3 regions of the Kitasatospora sp. MMS16-BH015 genome follow, and region 2 is predicted to be linked to each of the others. Evidence: riboswitches for the same ligand, from Rfam matches in the RefSeq annotation. Region 2 holds a riboswitch; each other region holds the start of a gene.
What was found. Region 2 has a riboswitch for thiamine pyrophosphate ahead of thiO (glycine oxidase ThiO). Riboswitches for the same ligand answer to the same signal wherever they lie in the genome.

Region 1: another riboswitch for thiamine pyrophosphate. It lies ahead of thiC (phosphomethylpyrimidine synthase ThiC); the one in region 2 lies ahead of thiO (glycine oxidase ThiO).
Region 3: another riboswitch for thiamine pyrophosphate. It lies ahead of CFP65_RS18305 (cytosine permease); the one in region 2 lies ahead of thiO (glycine oxidase ThiO).

Annotation. Positions count from the first base shown of each region.
Region 1 is NZ_CP025394.1:4,515,260-4,522,162, reverse strand. It holds gene CFP65_RS39050 (hypothetical protein) at 1-145, opposite strand, end outside; gene CFP65_RS19570 (hypothetical protein) at 311-1,045, shown strand; gene CFP65_RS39045 (hypothetical protein) at 1,150-1,296, opposite strand; gene CFP65_RS19565 (hypothetical protein) at 1,361-1,714, opposite strand; gene CFP65_RS19560 (hypothetical protein) at 1,792-2,193, opposite strand; gene thiC (phosphomethylpyrimidine synthase ThiC) at 2,560-4,368, opposite strand; TPP riboswitch at 4,364-4,492, opposite strand; gene CFP65_RS19550 (hypothetical protein) at 4,634-4,840, shown strand; gene CFP65_RS19545 (flotillin family protein) at 4,981-6,420, shown strand; gene CFP65_RS19540 (VC0807 family protein) at 6,507-6,903, opposite strand, start outside.
Region 2 is NZ_CP025394.1:2,236,098-2,243,000, forward strand. It holds gene CFP65_RS09560 (MAB_1171c family putative transporter) at 1-1,112, opposite strand, end outside; gene CFP65_RS09565 (TetR-like C-terminal domain-containing protein) at 1,123-1,794, opposite strand; gene thiE (thiamine phosphate synthase) at 1,912-2,547, opposite strand; gene CFP65_RS09575 (Rv2175c family DNA-binding protein) at 2,547-2,912, opposite strand; gene CFP65_RS09580 (NAD(P)/FAD-dependent oxidoreductase) at 3,040-4,233, opposite strand; TPP riboswitch at 4,311-4,425, shown strand; gene thiO (glycine oxidase ThiO) at 4,420-5,580, shown strand; gene thiS (sulfur carrier protein ThiS) at 5,586-5,786, shown strand; gene CFP65_RS09595 (thiazole synthase) at 5,791-6,588, shown strand; gene CFP65_RS09600 (RDD family protein) at 6,650-6,903, shown strand, end outside.
Region 3 is NZ_CP025394.1:4,230,718-4,237,620, forward strand. It holds gene CFP65_RS18290 (DUF6204 family protein) at 1-35, shown strand, start outside; tRNA gene CFP65_RS18295 (tRNA-Ser) at 93-180, opposite strand; gene CFP65_RS18300 (S1C family serine protease) at 267-1,892, opposite strand; TPP riboswitch at 2,079-2,215, shown strand; gene CFP65_RS18305 (cytosine permease) at 2,210-3,574, shown strand; gene CFP65_RS18310 (glycerophosphodiester phosphodiesterase) at 3,656-4,435, shown strand; gene CFP65_RS18315 (ATP-binding protein) at 4,691-5,233, shown strand; gene CFP65_RS18320 (DUF5926 family protein) at 5,373-6,362, shown strand; gene CFP65_RS18325 (bifunctional DNA primase/polymerase) at 6,594-6,903, opposite strand, start outside.

The DNA.
Region 1 (6,903 bases), 2.3 Mb from region 2:
AGTCGGCCAGGGGGAGGTAGACCCGGTTGCCCTGGGCCGCGAACTCCTCGGACTTGGCCTTCATGCCCTCGACAGCCGCCTCGTCGTACTCCGGCGATGCCGCCCCGGCGCCGAACTTCTCATTGATGGATTTGCTGATCTTCATCGAAGACCACTTCAGGCCGGAACCGGCACATCGGCACCGGCATCGAGAACAACCGGCTGATCACGGTGACGCTGGCCGGCACAGTGACAAGGCCGGTGCCAGCTGTTCCCAGCTCTCGCATCCCACTAACCTCGGTCGCCTCATCCGCGTGATCCAGGGGGACACATGCAGGCTCGTAAAGTACGGTCGCTGTCAGCGGCGATCGCCGCGGTCATGGGAGCACTCATATTGGGCGGGTGCGGAACAGCCCAGCAACCGCACCCTGCGGGGCAAGCCGACCAGTCCACCGCTTCCAGCGGGGCCGCCAAGGTGCCGTTGACCGCTGCGCAGTTGCGAGAGCTCACCTTCAAGGACGGAGAGGTCCCGCAAGCGCACCAAGGCGGGATCGACGTCTCGCTTCCCAGCTTCGGTAGCAGGAGCAGTTCCTCCCCGCCTGTCTCAAACCCCGCTTGCCAAACCATCATCAACATCAGGACAGGTGTCGGAGCATCTGCGGCGGTCCACCAGATCTTCAACTGGAAGGACGACATCTGGCCCGGCGGGTCGATCCTCGCTGCCTATCCGGACGGGTCGGCTCAACGGACTTTCACCCAGCTCAGAGATTCCCTCAGCTCGTGCCGGAGTTACCGGGGGTCCGGCCGCACAGGCGAATTCACAGCAGAGATCCGGGTGGAGCAGGGTCCGCAGGTCGGGGACGAGGCGGTGAGCTTCCGCGAGCTCATCCCCACGAACGTCGGTTCGCCACAGGTTCGGAACGACCAGTTCACTGTGGTGCGCGCCGGAAGCACTATCGCCATCTTCAACATGCTCGATGTCGGTGGGAGTTCGACCTTCCCCCTGGAACTGATCAACAAGCAGGTCCAACGACTCCGGCAGGCGCAGTCCTCCAACGGCGGATAGACCTGTTGTGCGGGCAGCCCCCTACCGCCCACGACAACAGGCAGAGCGACGCGCCGGGAGACCCCCTTCGGCCTCCCGGTGCGGCGCCGTTCTGGGGCTGCCCGTCAGTCGGCCAGCGGGAGGTAGACCCGGTTGCCCTGGGCCGCGAACTCCTCGGACTTGGCCTTCATGCCCTCGACAGCCGCCTCGTCGTACTCCAGCGATGCCGCCCCGGCGCCGAACTTCTCATTGATGGATCGACTGATCTTCATCGACGACAACTTGGGCGCGGAAGCAGCACATTGGGAACTGTCGAACGTCCGAAGTGCTCGGTGGTCACAGTTCAGCCCAGGAGTGTGGCTCCAGATAGTCGTGATACCCCTGGAAGTACCAAGTGGCCAGGTCACTCAACCGCTCAATGCAGGCCCGGTAGTACCTGTCCGGCTCCGGTCTCGGGAATTGGGGGTGTGCGGTCCAGTCCGCCACCCAGGATGGGACGCTGTGAAAGCCTTCAGCCACCCAGCGATCGAGCTGGGTGGCTGCCTGGGTCTGCTCGCAGACGAGCCGCATGGCCCGTTCCAACCTACTGAAGGCCGCCCGGTCCCAGTGCAGGTCACACCGCAGCCGCAGCAGAAAGCTCCCCTCCTCGGCGTCGAACTCCTGGCTCAAGATGGTCAGGCCGGCATCCATGCTCGAGATCATGCCGACCAGCACTGACATATGGCGTCTCGGCCCGCGGCACGTTCATCGCCTCGGCGCCGCCACGGTTACCCGACCGCTGAAATCCGGTTCACAGAGGTCACCCGACAGGTGACCTTGCCACTCACCTGAGCCGTACCACCGGCCGTGTCCTCTGCCTTCTGGCCCGGTCCAAGGTGGTTCTGGAGCGCCGCGCCCTCAGCCACCCGGGTGCCGTTCGCGTCCACGAACTCCACCGAGATGCTGTAGTCCGAAGACTTCGAGCTGTGGTTGACGATCTCCAGCTTGGCGCTGGGGATCGAGGTCGTCGGGTCCACGTCGCAGGAGGTGACCGTCACATCCGCCTCCGGCGGGTGCGCCCCTCCGGTCGACTGCACGCCGCTACCGGTGGAGCTGGGGCTGGTCGGGGACTTCTTGCTGCTCCCCCCGACGGCTAGGACGATGACCACGATCAGCACGACGAGTAGCACGACCGCGCTGAGGCAGCCGACGAGAACACCCCGGCCGAAACGGCGCTTGGGAGGAGCCGGCGGCTGCTGGCTCCAACCTGGCGGCGGCGGCCCGTACGGCGACTGCCCGGGTGGCGGTTGCTGCCCCCACCCCTTGGCCGGTCCCCCCTGTCCATCGGCCGGCTCACCTTCGGGCCGTTCCTGGCCGGACGGCTGCTGATCAGTCATCGATCCGTCTCCCTACGCAGGCGTTGCCTCTCCAGGGAACCGCGCGAACAGGTTCGCCTAAGAACCGACTCGCGGAGACTAAGCCGAACGAGCAAGCCGAAGCGCCGCGCCGGGAGACCCCCTCCTGCCTCCCGGTGCGGCGCCGTTCTGGGTCGGCCGTCAGTCGGCCAGGGGGAGGTAGACCCGGTTGCCCTGGGCCGCGAACTCCTCGGACTTGGCCTTCATGCCCTCGACAGCCGCCTCGTCGTACTCCGGCGATGCCGCCCCGGCGCCGAACTTCTCATTGATGGTTTTGCTGATCTTCATCGAGCAGAACTTCGGGCCGCACATGGAGCAGAAGTGCGCGGTCTTGGCCGGCTCGGCCGGGAGCGTCTCGTCGTGGAAGTCGCGCGCGGTCTCCGGGTCGAGGGCCAGGTTGAACTGGTCCTCCCAGCGGAACTCGAAGCGGGCGTCGGAGAGCGCGTCGTCCCAGGCCTGGGCGCCGGGGTGGCCCTTGGCCAGGTCGGCGGCGTGGGCGGCGATCTTGTAGGTGATCACGCCGGTCTTGACGTCGTCCCGGTTGGGCAGGCCCAGGTGCTCCTTGGGCGTGACGTAGCAGAGCATCGCTGTGCCCCACCAGGCGATCATCGCCGCGCCGATGCCCGAGGTGATGTGGTCGTAACCGGGCGCCACGTCGGTGGTGAGCGGGCCGAGGGTGTAGAACGGCGCCTCGTCGCAGATCTCCTTCTGGAGATCCATGTTCTCCTTGATCTTGTTCATCGGGACGTGGCCCGGGCCCTCGATCATCACCTGCACGCCGCGCTCCCGGGCGATCCGCCCGAGTTCGCCCAGCGTCTGCAGCTCGGCGAACTGCGCCTCGTCGTTGGCGTCCGCGATCGAGCCCGGCCGCAGGCCGTCACCGAGCGAGAAGGTCACGTCATAGGCGGCGAGGATGTCGCAGAGCTCCTCGAAGTTGGTGTAGAGGAAGTTCTCCTGATGGTGCGCCAGACACCAGGCCGCCATGATCGAGCCGCCGCGCGAGACGATGCCGGTCTTGCGGCGGGCCGTCATCGGCACGTACCGCAGCAGCACGCCCGCGTGCACCGTCATGTAGTCGACGCCCTGCTCGCACTGCTCGATGATGGTGTCCCGGTAGACCTCCCAACTGAGGTCCTCCGCCCGGCCGTCCACCTTCTCCAGGGCCTGGTAGAGCGGCACGGTGCCGATCGGCACCGGGGAGTTGCGCAGGATCCACTCGCGGGTGGTGTGGATGTTGCGCCCGGTGGAGAGGTCCATGACCGTGTCGGCGCCCCAGCGGGTCGCCCAGGTCATCTTCTCCACCTCCTCCTCGATCGAGGAAGTCACCGCCGAGTTGCCGATGTTGGCGTTGATCTTGACCAGGAAGTTGGTGCCGATGATGGCCGGCTCCACCTCGGGGTGGTTCACGTTCAGCGGGATGACGGCCCGTCCGGCCGCGACCTCGCTGCGCACGAACTCCGCGTCCAGGCCCTCCCGGAGCGCGATGAACTCCATCTCCGGGGTGACGATCCCGCGCCGCGCGTAGGCGAGTTGGGTCACCGGTACTCCGTCACGTCCACGCAGCGGACGGCGCGGACGGCCCGGGAAGACGGCGTCCAGGTTGCGCAGGTTGCCACCGCGCGGGGAGGTGTGCTTGATGCCGTCGTCCTCCGGCCGGGCCTCCCGGCCGTCGTACTCCTCCACGTCGCCGCGCTGGCGGATCCAGGCGTCGCGCAGCGGCGGCAGGCCGCGCCGCACGTCGGCCTCGAAGGCCTGGTCGGTGTACGGACCGGAGGTGTCGTAGAGCGGGACGGTCTTGCCGTTGGTGAGCTGCACCTCGCGGTACGGGACGCGCAGGTCGGGCCGCGAACCCTCCCGGTACGCCTTGCGCCAGGCGGGCGTCGGGTACCCGGTGGAGGCACTGGTGACAGCGGTCTGGGCAGGGCTGTGCTGTGACTCGGACGTGGTCATGAGACCCTCTATCTCCCTACGCCGGCATTACCCGGTCAGGTTCCTGCGGTCGGCGCAGCAGGTGGATGCAGAGATCCGTCAGCGCCCTCTCAGCCCGGTGCTCCGAGCTCCCGTGTCGTCGGGCGGAATTGCCCGCGACAAGACATCCGCCACCGTAGCGGGCCGGAGGGAGCTGGTCCAGCAGGGTTCCAGCCGTCGGACGGGTGGCAGACTCCGGGCGTGACGACGGGGCCGGCATGACGAAAGGGCTCGCATGACGACGGGGATGATCGGGACCACCGGCCGGGTGACCGGGAGGATCGGCGCGGGCCTGGTGGGGGAGGTGCTGGTGCACGTCCCCGAGCGCGGCGGGACGGAGGCGTTCCTCGCCTACCTCGCGGTGCCCGGCGAGCCGCTGCCGATCGGGAGTCAGGTGCTGGTGGTCGAGTACCAGCCACCACGCACGGTGTACGTCGCGCCACTGACCGCATAACGACCCCGACAACCGGCACCCCGCCCTTCCCAACGGAATCCGACAGGCGCACAATCTCGATCTGCCACCGCGTCCCGCGCAACCCTGCACAACTCGCGCAGCCACGGGACGCCGGTGTGCCCTGAAGGGGGAATCTGCCGATGTTCATCGGCGTTTTGGGCGGCGCCATCGCCGCTGTCGTACTGGTCGTCGTGCTCTTCAAGATGATGTGGCGGGTCGCCGAGCCGGACGAGGCTCTCATCATCTCCGGCTCCAAGCACCGCACCGAGGGGGTCGGCGACGGGCTTGGCTTCCGCATCGTCACCGGCCGGGGCACGCTCGTGACCCCGGGCCTCCAGGTGGTCCGCCGGCTCTCGCTCGACCTCAACGAGGCCGACCTGGACGTCGAGTGCGTGACGTCCCAGGGCATCCCGGTGCACGTCAAGGGCGTCGTCATCTTCAAGGTGGGCGACGACCTGGTCTCGATCGCCAACGCGGCCCGCCGCTTCCTCGGCCAGCAGACCTCGATGGGCCCCCGGGTCCACAACGTCTTCGCCGGCCATCTCCGTTCCATCGTCGGCTCCTTGACGGTCGAGGACATGATCCGCGACCGCGAGCGGCTCACCGCCGAGACCCGGTCCGCCTCCGGCTCCGAGATGGAGAAGCTCGGCCTGATCATCGACTCGCTCCAGATCCAGGAGATCCTCGACCCGACCGGGTACATCACCAACCTGGCCGCCCCGCACGCCGCCGCCGTCCAGCGGGACGCCCGCATCGCGGCCGCCGCGGCCGACCGGATGGCCACCGAGGCCGAGCAGGAGGCCTTCGCCCGCAAGGCCGAGGCCACCCGCAACTCCGGTATCCAGCAGGCCGGTTACCAGGCCGAGCTGGAGAAGGCCACCGCCCACGCGATGCAGGCCGGCCCGCTGGCCCAGGCGGCCGCCCGCCAGGAGGTCGTGGTCCAGGAGACCAAGGTCGCCGAGCTGGAGGCCTTCCGCAAGGAGCAGCAGCTCCAGGCCGACGTCCGCAAGCCGGCCGACGCCCGCGCCTACGAGACCCGCACCAAGGCCGAGGCCGACCGCGACGCCCGGATCTCGGCCGCCCAGGCCCAGGCCAAGGAGACCGAGCTCAAGGCCGCCGCCGAGGCCAGCCGGGTCAAGGTCGCCGCCCTCGCCGAGGCCGAGGCCACCCGGGCCCGCGGTCTGGCCTCCGCCGAGGCCACCAAGGCCACCGGCCAGGCCGAGGCCGCCGCAGCCGAGGCCAAGGGCCTCGCGACCGCCGAGGCCGCCCGCGCCCTCGGTCTGGCCGAGGCGGAGTCGATCAAGGCCCGCGCGGCCGCCCTGGCCGAGAACCAGGAGGCCGTGGTCGCCCAGCAACTCGCCGAGAACTGGCCGGACATCGTCCGGGCCGGCGCCGAGGCCTTCGGCAACGTCGAGCACATGATCCTGCTGAACGGCGCGGAGGGCATGGGCGACATGTTCGCCAAGGCCCTCACCATGGGCGGCACCGGCCTCGGCCTGGCCCGCCAGCTCCTCAACTCGATGAACAGCCAACAGAGTTCACCGACGCCGGTGGCGGAAACCATTCCGATCCAGGAGTAACCACAGCAGGGGCGCGGGGAACTGCGCGATCAACCGTGCACGGAGGTGCATGGCCAGTCGCGCAGTTCCCCGCGCCCCCAGTGGGTTCACGCCACCAGTTCGGCGATCTTCCCGGCGAAGACGTTCCCCACCACCATCGCCAGCACGATCGCACCGACCAGCAGCAGCGTGCTCAGCCAGGCCATCGTCGCCACCGGCAGGGTGTACGCGAGGACGACCTTCGCCACGCACTCCGCGACCAGCGCCGTGCCCCAGACCAGCGTGAACGCCCGCTCGTACCGCCGGAAGAGGGCCCCGCCCGAGGCCCGCTCCCAAGCCGCCTCCTTCTCCGCCTCATCCCGGACGATGAACGGCCGCATCGCCGCCGTCATCATCGGCCGCCCGATCACCACCGAGGCCAGCATGCCGAGGCCGATCACGCTGCTGACCGCACCGTCCTTGGCGATCATCAGCCGGGGGTCGCCGGCCACGGCGGAGAGCGCG
Region 2 (6,903 bases):
TAGGCAGCGGCCACCTGGGTGAGCCAAGCGACTTCGGCTCCGAAGTTGTCGTTGTCACGGTCCTCGAACTCGCCCTCGTCCTTGCTCGCCGCCGGCACGGTGCCGGTGCGCTTGGCCCGGAGGGCCAGCCGGATCTGCGCCGCCTCGGCCTGCGCCTGCCCGGCCGCCTCGGCATCACCCGGCTCCGCCGGACGCTCGATGTACGGGCGCAACTCCCGCCAGCCGTCCCGGATCTCGACCACCCGCCGGTGCAGCCGGTAGTCCAGGTCGGAGACCGCCGCGCCCGGCGGCTCCAGCGCGATGTCCGGCGAGTTCTCGTACAGGTCCCGCCAGAGCGGGTAGAGCGCCCGGTACGAACGGTAACTCCGCGCCCAGCCCAGCAGCTTGGCGACCGGCGGCCCCCAGGAGGAGATGCTCAGGCTGAGCGAGAGGGTGACGATGCCGATCGCACTGAAGAGGTTCGAGGCCAGCTGCCAGAGCCCGATGTCCACCCCGGAGGCCGCGGTCAGGATGTTGACCGTCCGCGCCGAGCAGTAGAGGAACAGGATCCCGGCCGACACCCAGAGCATCCGCAGCGCCTGGCGCAGCGAGGCGTTCTCGGTCATCCGCAGGTAGGCGGCGCACTGCCGGAAGATGGTCAGGCAGGGCACCGCCTGGGAGAGGATGAACACCAGCAGGTAGGTGAGCACCAGCGGGCTGCCGCTGCCGCTGTTGAAGTCCTCGGCCGGCCGGCCGGAGCCGTCCGCCACGAAGAACAGCACCACCAGCAGCACCGAGAGCACCGCCCCGGCCCAGAGCCAGTACCTGCCCCGGCGGGCCGCCTCCTCGGCGTCCAGCGCCCACCGCAGCAGGATCACCTGCGCGCTGACGCAGAAGGCCACCGCGGCCACGTGCATGATCAGGATCGCGAGGTTGCCCACTCCGAGGAAGGCGCCCCCGCCCATGGCGATCGCACCCATGGTGAAGGTCAGGCACTGGAGCACCAGCGTGACGAGCAGCGCCCGGTAGGCGCCGTCCCGCCAGCTGCGGCGCACCTGCCCGAGCCGGTAGACGAGGGCGGCGTACGAGGAGAGCGCCGCGATGACGAAACAGAGCGTTCTGGTCAGGTTCAAGGTGCCGTGCTCAGCCCGTCGTCTCGGCGGGTATCACGGTCAGGCCGACGGACTCCGCCGCCACCGCGACCGCGTAGTCGAAGAAGGCCGTCTCGTCACGCACGCTGTCGTGCGTCCGGCTGAACACCTGGAAGACCAGCAGCCCCACCAGGCTGCTCCAGAACACGATCCCACGCTCGATCAGGTCCGCGAACGGCCCCTCCGGCGCCCCGCCGAACAGCTCCACCGCCTCCGGCAGCAGCAGCGAGGCCCCCGTCAACGGCCGGGCCGGCGGCTTGAGTTCGCCCGCCATCAGCGCGCCCCGGACGATCCCCGCCAGCACCGCGGGCGTCCGCGAGGCCGGCGGCACGGTGGTCTGCGGAGCGTGGTAGCCGGGCACCGGCGAGCCGTACACCAGGGTGAACTCCCCCGGGTTGGCGAAGGCCCAGGCCCGCAGCGCCCGCGTCACGGCGAGCAGCCGCTCGCCGGCCGGAGCCGCCGGATCGTCGGCCTGCTCCATCGCCTCACCGGAGGCGTTGTACGCGTCGATCAGGAGGGCGGTGAGGAGGTCGTCCCGGTGCGGGAAGACTGCCGTCACCTCGGCCAACGGCAGACCCGCCGCTGTCGCCACCCCCTCCAGCGAGAGCTGCCCCGCCCCCACTGTCCCCAACAGTTGACGTGCTGTCGCCTTTATGACATTCATGCGACAAGGGTAATTCTTCAGGGGCTCGGGGAACTGCGAGGGCATGCGAAGGGGCGTGCACTCCTTGACGAGTACACGCCCCAGGGGATGCCCTCGCAGTTCCCCGAGCCCCCGTGGTCAGAGCTTTGAACGAAGAGCCGCCGCAGCTGCTCCCGGATCCTCGGCAGCAGTGATGGCCCGGACCACGACGACGCGGGTCGCGCCCGCCGCCAGCACCTCGTCCAGGTTGTCCAGGTCGATGCCGCCGATGGCGAACCAGGGCCGGTCCGTGCCGGAGGCCGCCGCGTAGCGGACCAGGTCCAGTCCGGGAGCGTGCCGGCCGGGCTTGGTCGGGGTGGGCCAGACCGGGCCGGTGCAGAAGTAGTCGACGCCGGGCTCGGTCAGGGCCGTGTCGACCTCCGACTCGGCGTGGCAGGAGCGGCCGATCAGGATCTCCTCGCCGAGGATGGCGCGGGCGGCCGGGACGGGGAGGTCGTCCTGGCCGAGGTGGAGCACCTGCGGGCGGGCCGCGTGGGCCACGTCGGCCCGGTCGTTGACCGAGAAGAGCTTGCCGTGGCGGCGGGCCGCGTCGGCCAGGATCTCCAGGTGCTCGAGCTCCTGCTTGGCCTCCAGGGCCTTGTCGCGGAGCTGGACGATGTCGACCCCGCCCGCGTAGACGGCGTCCAGGAACTGGGCGAAGTCGCCCTGCTCGCGCCGTGCGTCGGTGCACAGGTAGAGCAGGGCGTCGGCGAGCTGCGCCCGCGCCTCGGCCATCAGATCAGCTCCGCCTGGGCGCGGCGCTTGACCTCGGTGCCGCGGTTCTCCCGCAGGGCCTGGATCGGGCTGCCGGGCAGGGTCGGGTCCTCGGTGAACATCCACTCCAGGATCTCCTGGTCGGTGAAGTGGCAGTCCCGCAGCACCGTCAGGGTGCCGACCAGGTGCTTCACCGGGCCGGTCTCGTCGATGAACGCGGCCGGCACCTGGAGCGTGTTGTTCGGCCCGCGCCGCACGGTGATCAGCTGCTTGGCGCGCACCATGTCGCGCACCTCGAGGATGGACACGCCCCACTGCTCGGCGATGTCCGGCAGGTGCAGCCAGGCGGGGACAAGGGCTTCAATCTTCGCTTCGATCTCACTCACACTGCACAGGGTGCCACAGCCCCGCGCCGCCCCCGCCCGACCTCACCGCACAGCCGACCTCACCGCCCAGCCGGCCTCACCGCCCAGCCGGCCTCACCGCCCAGCCGGCCTCACCGCACAACCGGCCTCACCGCACGCAGGCCTTGAGCTGCACCGCCGGGTCGGCTGCCAGCGCGGCGTCCAGCTCGGCACCGCTGCCGATCAGCTTGCGCCCCTGGTTGAGGTCGCGCGGCCGGTCCACCGCGAGCAGGCCGATCAGTCGCCCGGCCCGCAGCCAGAGCACGGACCAGGCCGCGTCGTCCTCGCCGCCGCGCTCGACCACCTGGTCGGCCTCCGCGTGCCGCCCGGCGTACTGGACCATCCGTCCGAACTGCTCGGACCAGAAGTAGGGCACCGGGTCGTAGGGCTCCGGCGCCCCGAGCACCGAGGCGGCCGCCGCCCGGCCGGATTGGAGCGCGTGGTCCCAGTGCTGCACGGTGAGGCGCCGGCCGGCCCGGGCGGAGGGGTAGGAGACGCAGTCGCCGGCCGCCCAGACGCCGGGCAGGTCGGTGCGCAGGTGCTCGTCCACCAGCACCGCGCCCCGCTGGTCCAGCCCGACCGGGCCGCCCGAGAGCCAGCCGGTGGCCGGGCGGGCGCCGATGCCCACCACCACCTCGTCGGCCGGCACCCGGCTGCCGTCGGCGAGCAGCAGCGCGCCCGGCTCCACGGCGGCCACCGCCGCCCCGCAGCGCAGCGAGACCCCGGCCTCGCCGTACCACTCGGCCAGCCGCAGCCCGAGCTCGACGGGCAGCGCCCCGGCCAGCGGCACCGGCGCGGCCTCCACCACCGTCACCTCGCAGCCCAGCTGCCGGGCCACCGTGGCGGTCTCGGCCCCGATCCAGCCCGCGCCGACCAGCGCGATCCGCGCCCCGGCCACCAGCCGGGGGCGCAGCGCCAGGGCGTCCTCCACCGTGCGGAGCACGTGGCCGCCCTCGGCGCCCGGCAGCGGCACCGCGACGGAGCCGGTGGCGATCACCAGCGCCTCGTACGGCAGGTCGCCGCCGTCGGTGTGCAGCGTCCCGGGGGTCAGCCCGGTGGCCCGGCGGCCGGTCAGCAGCTCGACCCCGTACTCGGCCCAGTCGATGTCCAAGGTGGTGGTGTCCCGCTTGCCCAGCAGCACGTCCTTGGAGAGCGGCGGCCGGTCGTACGGCGCGTGCCGCTCCTCCCCCACCAGCGTGATCGACCCCCGCCAGCCGCCCTGCCGGAGCATCAGCGCACACTGCGCCCCCGCCAGCCCGGCCCCGACGACGACCACCCGTCCCGCTTCAGTCAGCTCAGCCACGCCGTCACCCTACCGAGGGGTGTCCACGCCTCGTACGCGTCTTCGGGCACAAAGCGGACCGGCGTAAGGTGAGGGGGTTCCGACATCACGGGAGCCCGGGCGTGACCGGGCTGAGAGGCGGGCTGGTACGGCCTGCGACCGTCCGAACCTGATCCGGGTCATTCCGGCGAAGGGAGAAGCCTGACTGTGGCACGCGAAGAATCGGCACCGGACGTCCTGGTGGTCGGCGGCGGCGTCATCGGCCTGGCCGTGGCCTGGCGGGCGGCCCAGCGGGGCCTCGCCGTCACCGTGCTGGACCCGGCGCCGGGGGGCGGAGCCGTCCAGGTCGCGGCGGGCATGCTCGCCCCCGTCACCGAGCTCCAGTACAACGAGGAGCCGCTGCTCCGGCTCGGCATGGCCTCGAACGAGCGGTACGCGGCCTTCGCCGCCGAGCTCACCGAGCTCACCGGCCTGGACACCGGCTACCGGGCCACCGGCACGCTGGCCGTGGCGCTGGACGCGGACGACCGCGAGGAGCTGCGCGAGCTGCACGCCTTCCACGGGCGGCTCGGCCTCGCCTCCGAGTGGCTCACCGGCCGCGAGTGCCGCAAGTTGGAGCCCATGCTCGCCCCGGGCGTCCGCGGTGGCCTGCACGTGGCCGAGGACCACCAGGTGGACGGCCGCCGGCTGGCGCGGGCGCTGCTCGCGGCGGGCGCGGCGGCGGGGGTGCGCCTCCACCGGGCCGAGGCCGCCGAGCTGCTGGTCACCGGGGGCCGGGCCACCGGGGTCCGGCTGGCGGACGGGAGCACGCTGACGGCCGGTCAGCTGGTGCTGGCCGCCGGCTGCCGCAGCCACCTGCTGGCCGGGCTGCCCGCCGGGGTGCTGCCGCCGGTGCGGCCGGTGAAGGGGCAGGTGCTGCGGCTGCGGATCCCGCCCGCGTACGCGCCCTTCCTCTCCCGCAACCTCCGGGCCGTGGTGCGCGGGCAGCACATCTACCTGGTGCCGCGCGCGGACGGGGAGTTGGTGATCGGGGCGACCAGCGAGGAGCAGGGCTTCGACACCACCGTGACGGCCGGCGGGGTGTACGAGCTGCTGCGGGACGCGCACGAGCTCGTCCCGGGGCTGACCGAGCTGCCGCTGGTGGAGACCGGCGCGGGGCTGCGGCCCGGCTCGCCGGACAACGCCCCGCTGCTCGGCCCCACCGCCCTGCCCGGCCTGACCGCCGCCACCGGCCACTACCGCAACGGCGTGCTGCTCACGCCGGTGACGGCCGACCTGATCGCCGAACAGCTCGCCACCGGCCGCACGCCGGAGCTCGCCCTGCCCTTCTCCCCCGCCCGCTTCAGCTCCCCCGAGGCCGCCCGATGAACACCATCACCCTGACCGTCAACGGCGAGCCCCGCGAGGTGGCCCCCGCGACCACCCTCGCCGAGGTGGTCGCCGCGCTGAGCAAGGCCCCGACCGGGGTGGCGGCGGCGCTCAACGAGACCGTGGTGCCGCGCGGCGCCTGGCCCACCACCACCCTCGACGCGGGCGACCGGGTCGAGATCCTCACCGCCGTCCAGGGAGGCTGAACCGATGGCCGACGACCTGTTCACCATCGCCGGCACGAGCTTCACCTCGCGCCTGATCATGGGGACCGGCGGCGCCCCGAGCCTGGAGATCCTGGAGCAGGCCCTGCGGGCCTCCGGCACCGAGCTGACCACGGTGGCGATGCGCCGGATCAACGCCGCCACCCAGGGCTCGGTGCTCGACGTGCTGGCCCGCAACTCGATCCGGGTGCTGCCCAACACGGCCGGCTGCTTCACCGCCGGGGAGGCCGTGCTGACCGCCCGGCTGGCCCGCGAGGCGCTCGGCACCGACTGGGTCAAGCTGGAGGTGATCGCCGACGAGCGCACCCTGCTGCCCGACCCGATCGAGCTGCTCGACGCCGCCGAGACGCTGGTGGACGACGGCTTCACCGTGCTCCCGTACACCAACGACGACCCGGTGCTGGCCCGCAAGCTGGAGGACGTGGGCTGCGCGGCGATCATGCCGCTGGGCTCCCCGATCGGCTCGGGCCTGGGCATCCGCAACCCGCACAACTTCCAGCTGATCGTGGAGAACGCAGGTGTCCCGGTGGTGCTGGACGCGGGCGCCGGCACCGCCTCCGACGTGGCGCTGGCGATGGAGCTGGGCTGCGCCGCCGTGATGCTGGCCTCGGCCGTGACCAGGGCCCAGCACCCGGTGCTGATGGCCGAGGCGATGCGGCACGCCACCGAGGCGGGCCGCCTGGCCCACCGGGCCGGGCGGATCCCCAAGCGCTTCCACGCCGAGGCCTCCTCCACCATGGCCGGCCGGGCCGACCTGGACCACCGCGAACGCCCGGCGTTCTGAGCCCCTGCACGGCCCCTCTAAGCTGACCGGGTTCGCGATCAGCACGCTGTAGGGGGAGCACGTGGCGGTATTCGGGATGGGCAGGCGCGGGCTGGCCTGGCTGGTCGATTTCGCGTTGGTCATCGGTCTCGCCTGCCTGCTGGCGGTGTTCACCTTCCACCGGATCGGGGCGCTGGTCACCGACGTGCCGGGCCTGGCGGCCAAGGGCGGCTGGGGGCTGCTCACCTCGCACGGCGACTACCTGCGCACCGGCGAGCAGCTCGGCCGCTCGCTCTGGCACAGCGCGGTGCGCGACGTGCAGCAGGGCTTCGCCGC
Region 3 (6,903 bases), 2.0 Mb from region 2:
GCCAACGCCAGGCCCGCGCCGCCGCCGAGGGCTGACCGCCCCCGAACGGCGACGACCCCTGACCGGATGCCCCGGTCAGGGGTCGTTCTCTGCGGAGAGCGTGGGATTTGAACCCACGGTGCGGGGTCACCGCACGACAGTTTTCAAGACTGTTCCCTTAGGCCGCTCGGGCAGCTCTCCTGGCGGAGGTCAGCCTAACGGGTCCGGCGGGGTTCGGTGCACTCGGTTACGGGCCGAGCGTCAGCCTCGGGATGTCACTCGGGATGTCAGTTGTCGCCCTTGCGCTCGCCGAGGGTGATGGTGGTCTTGGCCTGCTTGCCGTCGCGGGTGTACTCCACGTCGACCTTGTCGCCCGGCTTGTACGTCCAGATCTCGCTCACCAGGGTCGGGCCGCTGTCGATCGGGTGGTCGCCGAGCTTGGTGATGATGTCGCCCGGCTTGAGGCCGGCCTGGTCGGCCGGGCCGCCCGGGGTGACGGCCGGGGTGCCCTGGACCGGGCCGGTCTGGATCTGGGCGCCGTCGCCCTTGTAGTCGTCGTTGCGCAGCACGCCGAAGATCGCGTAGACCGGAGTGCCGGTCTTGATCAGGTCCTGGGCGACCCGCTTGGCCTGGTTGATCGGGATCGCGAAGCCGAGGCCGATCGAGCCTGCCCGGCCGCCCGCACCACCGGTGTTGGACTGGATCGCCGAGTTGATGCCGATCACCGCACCGGCCGAATTCAGCAGCGGGCCACCGGAGTTGCCCGGGTTGATCGAGGCGTCGGTCTGCAGCGCGTTCATGTACGAGTTCTGCGCGCCGTTGTCGTCGCCGGAGGCCACCGGGCGGTCCTTGGCGCTGACGATGCCGGTGGTGACGGTGCCTTCGAGGCCGTACGGCGCACCGATCGCGATGGTCGGGTCGCCGACCGCGACCCGGTCCGAGTCGCCCAGCGGCAGCGGCACCAGCCGGTCCTTGGGCGGGTTGTCCAGCTTGATCACCGCGACGTCGTAGCCCTGGGCCCGGCCGACCACGGAGGCCGAGAAGGAGGAGCCGTCGGAGAACTTGACGGTCAGCTTGCCGCCGTTCGCCGCCGGGGCCACCACGTGGTTGTTGGTCAGGATGTGGCCCTCGGTGTCGAAGACGAACCCGGTGCCGGTGCCCGACTCCTGGGAGCCCGAGGCCTTGATGGTGACGGTGCTCGGCAGCGCCTTGGCGGCGATGCCCGCGACCGAGTCCGGCGCGCGGTCGGAGATCTTCTGCGAGTCGCCCACGCTGATCGTGGTGCTGGTGCGGCTCGACCCGGAGTTGCCCGAGCCCCCGTTGTCGCTCACCCCGACGCCGATCGCGCCACCGGCGATGCCGGCCACCAGGGCCACCGCCGCGACCAGCGCGATCAGCCCGCCGCGCTTCTTCTTCGGCGCGGCCACCGGCGCACCGGGGTAGTCGGCCCCGGGCAGCGGGCCGGCCGCCGGACCGCCCCAGCCGCCCAGCGGCTGGCCGGCCCCGAACGGGTGGTGCGGCTGCTCGGGCACGCCCGGCGCCGCGTACGGCTGCTGCTCGGCTGCGCCCGGCGCCGCGTAGGACTGCTCGGCGTGCGCGGCCGGCGCCGCGTACGGGTTGGCGGGCGCGGCGGCGGCCGGAGCGGGCGCGGCGGGCTCCGCGTACGGGTTCGCCGGAGCGGGCGCGGCGGCGGGCTGCGGCGCCGCGGCCGGGGCGGGCCCGGCGGACGGCGGGCCCGAGGGCGGCGGGGCGTCCAGGTAGGACGGCGCGGCCGGGGCGGCCGGCTTGTCGAAGGAGAGCGTCGGCGCGGACTCCGCCGGCGCCGGCACCGCGTCAGCGGTCGGCTCCACTGCCCCCTCACCGGCGGAGGAACGCTCCTCCGGCCCGGTGGAACTCGGCTGCTCGGTGCTCACGGACGACCTCCATAGCTGACAGGACCTTGGCCCATAGTTTTTCTCATCCCCGATTCGGTTGTCGTAAGAAGCCCCCTGAAGAAGTCATAAGAATCCTTACGGGTCACCGACAGACCACCCCCGGAGCAGGTCCGGAGCGCCCCCTGGCCTTGGCCTTCGCCGCCCCGGCCGCTACCCTGGCGCTCCAAACTGACACGCGGGAGCTTGGACCGACCAGGCTGAGAGTGCGCTGTTCGACCGTACCCGTCCGAGGGGCGTCGAGGGAGCGCTGACCGCTCGAACCTGTCCGGGTAATGCCGGCGTAGGGAGACAAGGCCATGACGGCTGCCCCGCCCCTCGATGCCCCCGCCCCCGTCACGAAGCACGCGGAGGCCCCCCTCACCCTCGACACCGCCCCGCCGCGCACCCTCGGCTTCGGCGGCCAGTTCGCCCTCTGGGGCAACCTCGGGGTCAGCCTGATCGGCTTCACCAGCGCCGCCACCGTGCTCGGCGAGAGCGGCTCCGAGCTCTCCTTCACCGCCGCCGTGACGGCCATCCTGGTCGGCACCGCGATCGGCACCGCGATGCTCGGGGTGGCCGCCGTGATCGGCGCCCGCACCGGCGCCCCGGCGATGGCGGTGCTGCGCGGCCTGTTCGGCACCAGGCTCAGCTACCTGCCGACCGTGCTCAACATCGCCCAGTGCATCGGCTGGGGCGTCTACGAGCTCATGGTCATCGCGATGGGAGCGCAGACCGTGGCCGGCACCCAGGGCTGGCGCTGGCTCTTCGTGCTGCTCGCCGGGGTGCTCACCACCACGCTGACCATCTGGCCGCTCGGCTCGATCGCGGTGCTGCGCAAGTACGTGGCCTTCGCGGTCGGTGTGGCGATGGTCTGGTTCACCGTCCAGCTGGGCCGGCAGGGCTTCCCCGACCCGGGTGCGGGCAACTGGAAGGGCTTCCTGCACGCGACGGACGCGATCATCGCCGTCTCGGTCTCCTTCGTGCCGCTGGCCGCCGACTACACCCGGCACTCCCGCACCGCCGCCGCCTCCTTCTGGGGCACCTTCTCCGGGTACTCCCTGGCCCAGGTCTGGTGCTACGTGCTCGGCCTGATCGCGCTGCTCCAGTCGCACGGCGACTCCTCGAAGATCTTCGACTCCTTCACCGGGGTGGCGGCCGGCTGGGCCTTCCTGCTCGTCCTGGTGCTGCGCGAGTCCGACCAGTCCTTCGCGAACGTGTACTCGACCGCGATGTCGATCCACAACCTGCTGCCGAAGGTGGACCGCCGGCTGCTCACCGGCGGCGTGGGCGTGCTGGTCACCGCGCTGGCCCTGCAGATCCAGGAGTTCACCGACTCCTACTACGCCTTCCTCGGCCTGATCGGCTCGGTCTTCGTGCCGCTGCTCGCCGTGCTCGCTGTCGACTACTTCCTCGGCGCCGGCCGCCGCGGCTGGAACCTCGACCAGGACGCCCCGGCCCGCTGGTCGATGCTGCTGCCCTGGGCGTTCGGCTTCGCCACCTACCAGTACCTGGCCCCCACCGCGATCGCCGGCTGGTGGACGGACTTCTGGACCTCGGCCCAGCAGACCCTGCACTTCACCCCGCAGGAGTGGAGCTCGGCCTCGCTCTTCGGCTTCCTCGTCCCGGCCCTGGCCACCTGGCTGCTCACGCTGCTCCGCCCGAGCGGTGCTACCGAGCGGTAACCACACCCTCCCCGTACGTTGGCCCGGCGTTCACCGTCGGGCTCGTATGGTGGCGGGGTGGACACCCGTGACCTCCCCGCCATGCCGCCCGTGCTGCCCGAGCGCTCGACCGTCAAGGTCGTCGCACACCGCGGCTCCTCCGCCGCCGAGCCCGAGCACACCCTCGCGGCCTACGCGCGGGCGATCGAGGAGGGCGCGGACGCGCTGGAGTGCGACGTCCGGCTGACCGCCGACGAGCAGCTGGTCTGCGTGCACGACCGGACGGTGGCCCGCACCTCGAACGGCACCGGCGTGGTCTCCACCATGACGCTGGCCCAGCTGGAGCAGCTGGACTTCGGCTCCTGGAAGACCGGCTCCGGCCCGCAGCCGGTGCTCACCCTGGCCCAGCTGCTCGACCTCACGGTCAAGGCCGGCCGCCGGGTCGAGCTGGCCATCGAGACCAAGCACCCGATCCGCAGCTCGGGCCGGCTGGAGGCCGCACTGCTGCGGATGCTCGGCGAGTACGACCTGCTCCCCGCCTCCCCCGAGACCTCCCAGGTCCGGATCATGAGCTTCTCCGAGCTGGCCGTCCGCCGGGTCCGCCAGGCCGCCCCGGCCGTCCCCACGGTCTACCTGCTCGAGCGCCGCCTCCCGCTGCTAGGGCGCCTGCGCCGCCTCCCCGGCGGCGCCCCGATCGCCGGCCCCGGCATCGACCTGGTCCGCGCCGATCCCTCCCTGGTCACCAACCTGCGTGCCGCCGGCCACCGCGTCCACGTCTGGACCGTCGACGAGCCCGCCGACGTCGAGCTCTGCCTCGAACTCGGCGTCGAGGCCATCATCACCAACCGCCCCCGCCAGGTCCTCGACCAGCTGGGCCGCTAGCGCGCGGCTTGTGCGCCCCGCCCGGGGCTGCGCAATTGGCGTACGCGGGCGTGGTAGAGGGGGCGCGCACCACCGGAGCGTGGCGAATTACGTCACCTTTCACAACCGTACGTGAGCAAGGAATCACCATTTGCGCACCGTGAGTTGCGGCGCCCGTAATTGTCGCGTAGCGATCGCCCGGCACTCGTTTCCGACGCATTCTCCAGGGGCATCCATCCCTCGGTAATCGCTGAAGGAGGTCCGGGGGTGGCACTGATGGTGGCGCACGAGGTGCCGGCTACATCGACGCTGGCCGTGCCGCACGGGCCCGCCAGCGTCGGGGTCGCCAGGCGGCGGCTGCGCCGTGATCTGGGTGACCGCGCGATACCCGACACGGTCATTGACGACGCCGTACTGATCCTTTCCGAGCTGCTGAGCAATTCCTGTCGCTACGCGCGTCCGCTCGGGCGCCTCTGCGATCTCGATCTGGACGCTCCCGGCGCAGTTCTGGTGGGGGCGCACTCGCCCACCAGAAGGCCCGCGCCGTGCGCGGACGGGGAGTGGGAATCCGGTGGAGTGCTGGTGAGTTGGCAGATGCACCGGGACGGCTCGCTGACCCTGGAGGTCACCGACGGCGGCTCGGCCACCCGGCCGGTGCCCGCCCGGCCCTCGCTCACCTCGCGCGGCGGCCGCGGCCTGAGCATCGTCGGGCGGCTGGCCAGTGACTGGGGCGTCCGGGACGCGCCGGGGCAGGTCACCGTCTGGGCGGCGCTGGCCACCACCGGGGCCCACGAGGGCACCGAGGCGCGCAGCGCCTGACGGCCCGCACACCAGCCCGGTCGGCGGCCCGCGGTGACGCGCCCCGACGGCTCGCACACCCGCTCGGAGGCCGGACGGAGCCCGGAAACCTCTATAGGCTGCCCGGAGCAAGTGTCCTCGTCCCCGGGAGAGCCGCACCATGGCCAAGAAGGCCGCGAAGAAGTCGCCGCAGCGCCAGTCCACCCCCGTGACCTCGGGTGAGATCCCCGTCGTCGGCGCGCGGGAGGACTGCCCCTGCGGCTCGGGCCGCCGGTACAAGGCGTGCCACGGCCGGGAGGCCGCCCACGCGGTGCAGGAGCTGGTGCACCGCCCGTTCGAGGGCCTGCCGGGCGAGGCCGACTGGGTCGCGCTGCGCGAGCTGGTGCCCGCCGCGACCGTCCCGCTGACGCTGGCCGCCGGGGTGGCGGAGGGCGCCGTCGGCGAGGTGCCCTCGGTGACGCTGGCCACCGTGCTGCCGCTGGCCTGGCCGGCGCTGCGCCGCCAGGACGGCTCGATCCTGCTCGGCCTGCAGACCCAGTCCTCCTCCGGCGACCTGAGCCGCGACCTGGGCGACGCGCTGGAGCTGGCCCTGGCCACCGAGCCGGGTACCCCCGTGGCCGCCCGCCGGACCGCCCCGGGCGGCCGCCGCCTGCAGGAACTCCTGGACCTGACGGCCGAGTTCACCCCCGCCGTGCACACCGGCTTCGAGTTCTGGCTGGAGGACGCGGAGAGCGCCACCGGCGAGGTGGCCGCCTCCCTGGAGCGGGCCAACGCCTCGGCCATCCCGACCGAGAAGATCTCCAGCGTGCCGCACGCCTACTGGTGCAAGGCCGCCGACAAGAACCACCTGCGCTGGGTCATGACGGTGCCCGAGGAGCAGCTGCTCGACGCGCTGGCCCGGCTCACCGCCGCCGACCGCTCCTCGCTCGGTGCGGACACCCGCCTGGTCGGCTCCTTCCGCGCGCACGGCCTGACCGTGCCGGTCTGGGACCTGCCCTCGGAGATGACCGCCGACGAGTGCGAGAAGCCTGCCGCGGAGTTCGCCGAGCGCCTGGCCGAGACCCTCGCGGGCCTGGCCGACAGCCCGCTCACGGCCGAGGAGCGCCGGGCCCGGGCCAACCTGGTGAACCGTCAGGTCACCCTGAACTGAGCCCCGTTCGCCGGAAATGTGACTCCGGTCACATTTCCGGCCGATGGTGAAAAGGGCCAGGTCGCGAGCCCGATGGACAAATTGGCTCGGACGCGGATCTTTGTTACCATTTAAACGATCCGGTCGCTGGTGCATCCCCCGTCGCCAGCGGCCGGATCTTTTCATGTCCGGCCAAGGCCGGACATTGTCGCTTCCGGAATTCCTTGCTCCGCCGGCCGCCCGCCGGCGCGTTCAGAACGCCAGCCGACTGCCGCCCGAGGTGGCCGTACTGGCCGCGATCAACGCCCCCAGCAACGTGGCGACCTGGGGCAGCCAGGGCCGCTCCTCCACCGGCGGCCGCAGCCAGCGCACCGGCCCGGCCCCCGTCCGCGAGGGCGGCAGCACCAGGAAGCCGTCCGGCCCGTGGTAGCGCAGCGAGCCCGGCACCCAGGCCTGCTCGGCCAGCAGTTCGCCCAACTCCTCCAGCGTGTACGGCGCGACCAGCAGCACGTACCGGGTGGGGGTGGCCAGCACCGGCCCGATCGGCACCCCGTGCAGCCGG